3 regions of the Kitasatospora sp. NPDC038210 genome follow, and region 3 is predicted to be linked to each of the others. Evidence: predicted binding sites of a transcription regulator. Region 3 holds the regulator's gene; each other region holds the start of a gene.
The links. Region 3 encodes HrcA, which represses chaperone genes, less so after heat shock. Its sites were predicted from a motif close to TTNGCACTCNGNNNNNCNGAGTGCNAA; they were not measured.

Region 1 (3,269 bases), on a different contig from region 3:
CCGGGCCGACCCGGTATCTACCCCGGTCGACGCGCGAGAGGACGACTCTCGGCGCCGTCGGGGCCACACCATGCCCTGCCGCGCTACCAGGCAGCAGGAAGGACCGACCGTGACGGCCCGCCGAACGGTCGACACCTCCGCGGACAGCACCGCGGACACCAGCGCAGCCCAGGCCCCCGCCCGCGTCGGGTACGGCGAGCTGCTGCGCACCCCCGGAGCCTGGACCTTCCTGGCCCCGGCCCTCGTCGCGCGACTGCCGTACGCGATGCTCAGCATGGGCATCCTGCTGCTCGTCTCCAAGACCCACGGCTCGTACGGCACCGCCGGTACGGTCACTGCCGTCGCCGCCGTCGCCCAGGCCCTGGTCGGGCCGCAGACCGGGCGGCTGGCCGACCGGTACGGCCAGGCCGCGGTGCTCGTCCCGACCGTCCTGGTGCACGGCGCCTCGGTCGGCGTGCTGATCGCGCTGGCACTCGGCCACGCGCCGGCCTGGAGCCTGTTCCTGGCCGCCGTCCCCGCCGGTGCGAGCGTCCCGCAGATCGGTGCGATGGTCCGGGCTCGCTGGGTCGCCCGGTTCACCGCCGACGGCCCGTCCGACGCCTCGGCGGCCCGGGTCAGCACCGCGTTCGCCTTCGAGTCGGTGACCGACGAGTTCACCTTCGTGATCGGCCCGATCCTGGCCTCCGGCATCGCCGCCGTGGCGAGCCCGGCGACCGCCCTGGTCGCCGAGGCCGCGCTGACCGTCGTCGGCGGCCTGGCCTTCGCCGCCCAGCGGCGCACCGCCCCGGCCCGGATCGTGCCGCAGCCCGGCGCCGAGCGCGTCTCGGCGATCGCCTCCCCCGGCGTCCGGCTGCTCGCCGGCTCCATCCTCGGGGTCGGCGCGGTGTTCGGCGGCATGCAGGTCTCGGTGAACGCCTTCGCCGACTCGGTCGGGCAGCACGACGCGGGCGGCACCGTGTACGGGATCTTCGCGGGCGGCTCGATGCTGGCCGGCGTGCTCTACGGCGTGATCGCCTGGCGGCGGCCCGTCCACAAGCGGATGCTGATCAGCTACGCGCTGCTGGTGCTGGGCTGCTCCACGCTGTGGGCCATGCCGAACCTGGTCGCGCTCACCGTCGCCGGACTGGTCTGCGGCCTGGCCATCGCGCCGACCCTGATCAGCGGCTACACCCTGGTCGAGACGCTGGTCGCGGACGGCGCCAAGACGGAGGCCTTCACCTGGCTGACCGGCGCCATCGGGCTGGGGCTCGCGGTCGGCTCGATGGTGGCGGGCCGGCTGATCGACGGGCACGGGCCGTCCACCGGGTTCCTGGTGCCGCTGGTCGGCGCCGGCCTGGGGCTGCTCGCGCTGTTCTCGCTGCGGCACCTGCTGGTGGCGCCGCGGACCTCGAACCGGATCGTCGCCGGCTCCGCGGCGGGCTCCGTGGAGTCCGCCGGTGCTGCGCAGCTGGTGGGCGCGGCCAAGGGCTGAGCGGGGCGGTGGTTCGCGGCCGATCCCGGGCCGGGGCGGGGCCGATCTCACACCGGAGTCGCTGGACTGATCCCGCGGAATGCCGCATCATTGACCATCGTTAGCACTCATCAGGCGAGAGTGCCAGGAGGAAGACAAGTGCCCACGTACCAGTACCAGTGCACCGAGTGCGGCAACGGCCTGGAGGCGGTGCAGAAGTTCACCGACGAGGCACTGACCACGTGCCCCGACTGCCAGGGACGGCTTCGCAAGGTCTTCTCGGCCGTGGGTGTCGTGTTCAAGGGGTCCGGCTTCTACCGGACCGACAGCCGCTCCTCCTCCAGCAGCTCGGTCGGTTCCGGGTCGTCCTCGACCTCGTCGACGACGACCTCCGCGGCCCCCGCGTCGGGCACGGGCTCCTCGGCCCCGTCCAGCCCGGCTCCGGCCGCGAGCTGACCCGGGCGCCCGGGGGGAATCCCGGCGCACAGCAGTCCTCGGAAAGGCCCGTCGACCCCGCTTCCACGCGGGGGCGGCGGGCCTTTCCGCATATTTTCGGCCCGCTTTCGTCAACTCCGGAGGACCCGGCCGACCGGTGTGGGTGTACGAAGTCGTCCACAGGGGCGGGTTTGTCCACAGGCTGGGGAAACGGCTTTCCGGACCCGGCCCGAGCGCGCATCGTGGGGGTGGTCAGCCGGTCCACCGGGGGTCGGCTGCCGGACCCTCCGGAGGTGCGTCGATGACGACCGTGGGCTTCTCCGTCCCGCTGCCCGCCCCCGCCGTTCCGCCCCGACAGGAGGTGCCCAGCTTCCCGCCGATCCGGCGCGGGTGCGGCGGGTGGCACCGTCTGCGCAACGCGGTCCGGCGACGGGCCGGGGTGCCCGCGCTGGTGCTGCTCGCGGTGGCCGCCGCGCTCGCGCTCGGGCCCGCGCGGGCCGGCCTGCCGCCGTCCGGCGGGGGCGCGCTGGGCCGGACGGGTTGTCAATCCGGGACCGCGGAAGATCACCCGTAACCCGGCAACGACTTCGTCGTTCGAGGCGACATGAAGGGCTTCAAGGAATTCCTGCTGCGCGGAAATGTCGTCGAACTCGCCGTCGCCGTGGTCATCGGCGCGGCTTTCACCAACATCATCAACGCCTTCGTGAAGGGCGTGATCAACCCGATCATCGGCGTCTTCGGAACGAAGGACCTGGGTTCCTACAGTTCCTGTCTCAAGGGGCCCTGTGTGGTGAGCCCGACCGGTGAGGTCACCTCCGGGGTCCAGATCCTGTGGGGATCGGTGCTCAGCGCCGCCCTGCAGTTCCTGATCACCGCGGCCGTCGTCTACTTCGTCCTGATCGTGCCCATGAACCGGATGGCGGCCCGCCGCAAGACCCCCGGCGAGGTCGCGGCGGAGGCCGAAGCCAAGGAGGTCCAGCTACTGACCGAGATCCGCGACGCGCTGGTCGCGCCCCTGCGCTGACGCGCAGACCTTCCCCGTCCGCCCCTCAGCCCCCGTGGTGCGGCGGGCGCTGGCTCAGGTACCAGTCCAGCCCCCGCCCACCGCTCTCCCCCGCCCCGGAGCGCTCGCCCCAGCCAGTGTCGGTGTCGTCCCGGGACTGCTGGTCCAGCGGATCCCGGAAGACCAGCCGGGCCTTGGCCGCGGGCTCCTGCTGCGGCTCGCCGTCCCGGGTCGGGTCCTGAGCCTGAGCCTGGCCCTGGTTCCGGCTCTGGTCCTCGTCCGTGCCCTGCTCCGCCGGCTGTTCCTGCCCCTGCTCGCTCACCCTGTCCACTCCGTCGTTCGCGTCGTCCTGGCCGCCCGTCCTGTCCCTCCAGCCTAAGA
Region 2 (3,269 bases), on a different contig from region 3:
GTGGCCGGCGGCTGCTGAGCCGTCCCGCGCGCCATTCGGCCGCCCGTGCGTACGGAATTCCGCTCTCCGTATGTACGGGCGGCCGGTTGCATTCCGGCGGGAATATTTGCGGGTCGAGTCGGAGTAGAGTGTCGCTCGGTTGGGAACAGGGGTTCCCTCTCGGCCGTTCGCGGCGTTCCGCCGGGCTGGGCCCGGCCGATGGGACCGGGCCGTGAAACATGTCAGGCCGATGTCAGAATTACCGCGGGGATTTGGGTAATTCGTCCGCTATGTCCCGCGTGGAATGCCGAGATTTTTCCGGTTCGGCCCGTCCTGTCCCTTGCTGCCGGGGCGGAATTACCGGCGGTTGACCCTGTTGCAGAGGGCTTCGGTCCGGATACATTCAGCGGCGGTCGACGCAATCACCCGCTCACCGGAGCCCGTTGGGCGTTCCGTGCGGACGGTTGCGGCGTGCACGGCTGCGCCCAGGGGGGGTTCCCCGGGCGGGCCGTCAACCAACCCGGGCCCGCGACCTGCGGGCGCGTGAAGGGCCAGCACAGCACTAGGGGAGTTCGGAATGGCTCAGGGCACCGTCAAGTGGTTCAACGCGGAGAAGGGCTACGGCTTTATCGCGGTCGACGGTGGTGCGGACGTCTTCGTCCACTACAGCGCGATCCAGATGGACGGCTACCGCACCCTTGAGGAGGGCCAGCGGGTCGAGTTCGAGATTTCCCAGGGACAGAAGGGCCCGCAGGCGGACATGGTTCGCGCGGCGGTCTGACCCCTTCCGACTCCAGGAGCTCGGCGCGGCCCACGGCTGGTGACCGCTCGCTTCTCGACGGGCCCGTACGACACGCGTCGTACGGGCCCGTCGCCGTTCCCGGGCGGCCCCCGGGGGTGGTCCCAGCGGCGGCTCGCGGGTTGGCGATTGGGCTTGCACTCGACCACCCGGAGTGCTAATCATTGGCGTTAGCACTCACAGCGTGAGAGTGACAGCGGACCGGGTCGGTGAGGCCCCCGGGAGCGGTAGGGGAAAAGACCCCCGCACACCAGGGCCGTCCGTCGCGGGCACCCCTTGGTCCGAGCAGTCGACCGTGTCCCGGAGGACCACTTCTGATGGCCAAGATCATCGCCTTTGATGAGGAAGCTCGCCGCGGCCTTGAGCGTGGCATGAACCAGCTCGCCGACGCAGTGAAGGTCACGCTCGGCCCCAAGGGCCGCAACGTCGTGCTGGAGAAGAAGTGGGGCGCCCCCACGATCACCAACGACGGTGTCTCCATCGCCAAGGAGATCGAGCTCGAAGACCCGTACGAGAAGATCGGTGCGGAGCTCGTCAAGGAGGTCGCCAAGAAGACGGACGACGTCGCGGGTGACGGCACCACCACCGCCACCGTGCTCGCCCAGGCCCTGGTTCGCGAGGGTCTGCGCAACGTCGCCGCCGGCGCCAACCCGATGGCCCTGAAGCGCGGCATCGAGAAGGCCGTCGCGGCCGTCTCCGACCAGCTGCTGGCCCAGGCCAAGGACGTGGAGACCAAGGAGCAGATCGCCTCCACCGCCTCCATCTCCGCCGCCGACACCCAGATCGGCGAGCTGATCGCCGAGGCCATGGACAAGGTCGGCAAGGAAGGCGTCATCACCGTCGAGGAGAGCAACACCTTCGGCCTGGAGCTTGAGCTCACCGAGGGCATGCGCTTCGACAAGGGCTACATCTCCGCCTACTTCGCCACCGACCTGGAGCGCATGGAGGCGACGTTCGAGGACCCGTACATCCTCATCGCCAACTCCAAGATCGGCTCGGTCAAGGACCTGCTCCCGCTGCTGGAGAAGGTCATGCAGAGCGGCAAGCCGCTCGTCATCATCGCCGAGGACGTCGAGGGCGAGGCCCTGTCGACCCTGGTCGTGAACAAGATCCGCGGCACCTTCAAGTCCGTCGCCGTCAAGGCCCCGGGCTTCGGCGACCGCCGCAAGGCCATGCTCGGCGACATCGCCATCCTCACCGGTGGCACCGTGATCTCCGAGGAGGTCGGCCTCAAGCTGGAGAACGCCGGCATCGACCTGCTGGGCACCGCCCGCAAGGTGGTCATCACCAAGGACGAGACCACCATCGTCGACGGTGGCGGCGACAGCGAGCAGGTCGCGGGCCGCGTGAACCAGATCCGCGCCGAGATCGAGAACAGCGACTCGGACTACGACCGCGAGAAGCTCCAGGAGCGCCTCGCCAAGCTGGCCGGCGGCGTGGCCGTCATCAAGGCCGGCGCGGCCACCGAGGTGGAGCTCAAGGAGCGCAAGCACCGCATCGAGGACGCCGTCCGCAACGCCAAGGCCGCCGTCGAGGAGGGCATCGTCGCCGGTGGTGGCGTCGCCCTGCTGCAGGCCGGTGTCGCCTTCGACAAGCTGGAGCTGGACGGCGACGAGGCCACCGGTGCCAACATCGTCAAGGTCGCGCTGGAGGCCCCGATCAAGCAGATCGCGACCAACGCCGGCCTGGAGGGTGGCGTCGTGGTGGAGAAGGTGCGCAACCTCCCCGCCGGTCACGGCCTGAACGCCGCCACCAACGAGTACGTCGACCTGGTCGCCGCGGGCATCATCGACCCGGCCAAGGTCACCCGCTCCGCGCTGCAGAACGCCGCCTCCATCGCGGCGCTGTTCCTCACCACCGAGGCCGTCATCGCCGACAAGCCGGAGAAGGCCGCTGCGGCCGCCGGCGGCGGCATGCCGGGCGGTGACATGGACTTCTGATCCTGATCGTTTCGATCGGATCGGTTCGTTCCCCGTCCGCGTGGGCGGTTCCCTTCGGGGAGCCGCCCACGCGGCGTTTCCGCGTTCCGGCGCGCCGACGGAGAATGGACGGATGGCAGCTGACGACATCGAGACCGCCCTGCACAACGCGCGGGCACTGATCCTGGCCGACCTCACCGCGCGGGACGTGGCGGACGCCGCCGTCGTCTCGCTGGTGGAGCAGGCGGTGACGCACCGCCGCTGGTGGCTGGAGCAGTGGCCGGACGGCACCGAGTACGTGCTCGGGCTGGTCGCCCAGGACGTCCAGGACGCGCTGCTGGAGGCGTACGGGCGCTGGCCGCTGTGCACCGGGTGCGCGGCCGACGGGGACCCGCACGCGCTGAGCGTGGAGCCCGAGCTGGGGCCGGAGCCGCACTGGGTGTGCGGCAAGCAGGGCGCGGTGGTGGCGCCGGTCGGGAAGCTGGTCTGAGGGGGGCCGGTCCGAAGGGCCTGGTCTGAGGGGCCGGTCCGAGGGGCCGGTCCGAGGGGGCTGCTCAACCCTCCAGGCGGCG
Region 3 (3,269 bases):
TCCCGTCCACGCCGAGCCCCAACCCGTCGGCGAGGGTCACCGCCTCGCCGGCCGTCAGCCGCTTCACGGCGGCCGCGTGCCGGCCCTCCGGGCCGTCCAGGCGCACCAGGGTGCCGGGCGCGGCGGCGGCGATCCGCTCGGTCTCGACGACGAAGACGGGCGCGGTCATGCGGGGAACCTCCGGGAGGGGGTGGATCGGGCACGCGAAAGGGGTGCCGGGTGGTCCCCGGCACCCCTCCGCGGACGGCTACCGGCCGTTGAAGGCGTCCTTCAGGCGGGAGAACAGGCCCTGCTGGCCCGGCGCGAACTGGCCGGACGGCCGCTCCTCGCCGCGCAGCACCGCGAGGCGGCGCAGCAGCTCCTCCTGCTCGGCGTCGAGCTTGGTGGGCGTCTTCACCTCGACGTGCACTATCAGGTCGCCCCGGCCGCCCCCGCGCAGGTGGGTGATGCCGCGGCCGTGCAGCGGGATCGACTGGCCGGACTGGGTGCCGGGCCGGATGTCGACCTCCTCCAGGCCGTCCAGGGTCTGCAGCGGCACCTGGGTGCCGAGCGCGGCCGCCGTCATCGGGATGGTGACGGTGCAGTGCAGGTCGTCCCCGCGCCGCTGGAAGATGGCGTGGGTGGTCTCGGCGATCTCGACGTAGAGGTCGCCGGCCGGGCCGCCGCCGGGGCCGACCTCGCCCTCGCCGGCGAGCTGGATCCGGGTGCCGTTGTCGACACCGGCCGGGATCTTGACGGTCAGCGTGCGGCGGGCGCGGACCCGGCCGTCGCCGGCGCACTCCGGGCACGGGGTCGGCACGACGGTGCCGAAGCCCTGGCACTGCGGGCAGGGGCGGGAGGTCATGACCTGGCCCAGGAAGGACCGGGTGACCTGGGAGACCTCGCCCTTGCCGCGGCACATGTCACAGGTCTGCGCGGTGGTGCCGGGGGCCGCGCCCTCGCCGCTGCAGGTGGTGCAGGTGACGGCGGTGTCGACCTGGAGTTCCTTGGTGGTGCCGAAGGCGGCCTCCTCCAGGGTGATCTCCAGCCGGATCATGGCGTCCTGGCCGCGGCGGGTGCGCGAGCGCGGGCCGCGCTGGCCGGCCGCGGCGCCGAAGAAGGCGTCCATGATGTCGGAGAAGCCGAAGCCCGCCGCGCCGGCGCCGAAGCCGCCCGCGCCGCCACCGCCGCCCGGGGACAGCGGGTCGCCGCCGAGGTCGTAGACCTGGCGCTTCTGCGGGTCGGAGAGCACCTCGTAGGCGGCGTTGATCTCCTTGAACCGCTCCTGCGTCTTCGGGTCCGGGTTGACGTCCGGGTGCAGTTCGCGTGCCAGGCGCCGGAACGCCTTCTTGATCTCGTCCTGCCCCGCATCCCGTCGGACGCCGAGTACCGCGTAGTAGTCCGTGGCCACCAAATGCTCCGCTTGTTCCGCCTGTAGTAGTGCTGCGACTGGACGCCGTTGGTCGTCCAACGGCGACGTTTGCTACGACTCGGCCAGGATCTGACCCACGTACCGCGCTACCGCCCGCACCGCCCCCATTGTGCCCGGGTAGTCCATCCGGGTCGGACCGATCACACCCAGTTTGGCCACGCTCTCGTCGCCCGAACCGTAACCGACGGACACGACCGAAGTGGAATTCAGCCCTTCGTAGGCGTTCTCCCGCCCGATCCGGACCGTCATCGCGGCGTCGTTGGTCTCACCCAGGAGGCGGAGCAGGATGACCTGCTCCTCCAGGGCCTCCAGCACCGGCTGGATGGTGAGGGGGAAGTCGTGGCCGAAGCGGGTCAGGTTGGCCGTGCCGGCCAGCATGATCCGCTCCTCGTTCTGTTCCGCGAGCGTCTCGAACAGGGTCGCCAGGACCGTGCTGACGGTCGGCCGGTCGGCCGGCTCGAACATCGCCGGGAGCTCCTCCAGCACGCCCGGGACCTCCGGGAGGCGGCGGCCGGCGGCTCCGGCGTTGAGCGCCGTCCGCAGGTCCGCCAGGACGGTCTCGCCGACCGTGCCCGGGCAGTCGACCATCCGCTGCTCGACCCGACCGGTGTTGGTGATCAGCACCAGCATCACCTTGGCCGGGGCCAGCGCCACCAGCTCGATGTGCCGGACGGTCGAGCGCGTCAGCGACGGGTACTGCACCACCGCGACCTGCCGGGTCAGCTGGGCGAGCAGCCGCACGGTGCGCGCGACCACGTCGTCCAGGTCGACCGCGCCGTCCAGGAAGTGCCGGATCGCCCGGCGCTCGGGGGCGCTCATCGGCTTGATCTCGGCGAGCTTGTCGACGAAGAGGCGGTACCCCTTGTCGGTCGGGATGCGGCCGGCGCTGGTGTGCGGCTGGTGGATGTAGCCCTCCTCCTCCAGCGCCGCCATGTCGTTGCGGACGGTCGCCGGCGAGACCCCGAGGTTGTGCCGCTCCACCAGGGCCTTGGAGCCGACCGGCTCCTCGGTGCCCACGTAGTCCTGCACGATCGCGCGGAGCACGGCGAGCTTGCGTTCGTCCAGCTGGCGGACCTCACCGGCCATGGGGCACGCACCTCCGTCTTCGCACGTTGTCCGTCTGTGTCCCTGTGTGTCCCTGTGTGCTGCAGCGGGCCGCTCCGGGAGGCCCCGGCCTTGGCACTCTGAACACACGAGTGCCAAAACCGTACCTGCCAGTGTAAGGCCCGGGTCCTACGGCAGGAACGGCCCGACCGGCGTGATCCTGCCCGCAGTTCCGGGTACGGCCCGCGGGGCCCCGCCCGTTCACGGGCCACCGGCGCGCGGGTGGTGCCCCGGGGCCGTCCGGGTGGGAGCATCGGAAGCGACGGCGAATGGAGGAGCAAGCGATGTCGAGCTCGGGCCAGCACACCCGTTTCGCGCCCGACCGCGGCCTGACCGGCCGCATGGTCGCGACGATGTTCGTGATCGGGCTGCTGTACGTCGGTTTCACCGGCCTGCTGATCGCGCTGCTGCGCGGCGCCTGGCCGCTGATCGTCCTGATCTCCGGCGGGCTGTTCGTGGCCCAGTTCTGGTTCAGCGACAAGATCACCGAACGGGCCATGGGCGCCCACCAGGTGACCCCGGAGGAGTTCCCCCAACTGCACGGCACGATCGACCGGCTCTGCGCCCTGGCCGACATGCCCAAACCGCGCGTGGCGGTCGCCGACAACGACATGCCCAACGCCTTCGCCACCGGCCGCAACCCGCAGAACGCGGTGGTCTGCGTGACCACCGGCCTGCTGCGCCGGCTGGAGCCGGAGGAGCTGGAGGGCGTCCTCGCGCACGAGCTGTCGCACGTCGCGCACCGGGACGTCGC

Region 1: ACZ7KX_RS31720 (FmdB family zinc ribbon protein) is a predicted target of HrcA. The motif match lies at 1,572-1,598, and genes of this name have one in related genera.
Region 2: groL (chaperonin GroEL) is a predicted target of HrcA. The motif match lies at 913-939, and genes of this name have one in related genera.

What each region holds. Positions count from the first base shown of each region.
Region 1 covers NZ_JBVJYK010000020.1:29,339-32,607, reverse strand. The annotation lists gene ACZ7KX_RS31725 (MFS transporter) at 110-1,471, shown strand; gene ACZ7KX_RS31720 (FmdB family zinc ribbon protein) at 1,610-1,906, shown strand; gene ACZ7KX_RS31715 (hypothetical protein) at 2,187-2,459, shown strand; gene mscL (large conductance mechanosensitive channel protein MscL) at 2,490-2,909, shown strand; gene ACZ7KX_RS31705 (hypothetical protein) at 2,935-3,210, opposite strand.
Region 2 covers NZ_JBVJYK010000019.1:76,131-79,399, forward strand. The annotation lists gene ACZ7KX_RS31320 (MoaD/ThiS family protein) at 1-18, shown strand, start outside; gene ACZ7KX_RS31325 (cold-shock protein) at 557-760, shown strand; gene groL (chaperonin GroEL) at 1,096-2,718, shown strand; gene ACZ7KX_RS31335 (hypothetical protein) at 2,831-3,187, shown strand; gene ACZ7KX_RS31340 (HD domain-containing protein) at 3,252-3,269, opposite strand, start outside.
Region 3 covers NZ_JBVJYK010000012.1:171,419-174,687, forward strand. The annotation lists gene ACZ7KX_RS24535 (16S rRNA (uracil(1498)-N(3))-methyltransferase) at 1-169, opposite strand, end outside; gene dnaJ (molecular chaperone DnaJ) at 248-1,390, opposite strand; gene hrcA (heat-inducible transcriptional repressor HrcA) at 1,463-2,497, opposite strand; gene htpX (zinc metalloprotease HtpX) at 2,800-3,269, shown strand, end outside.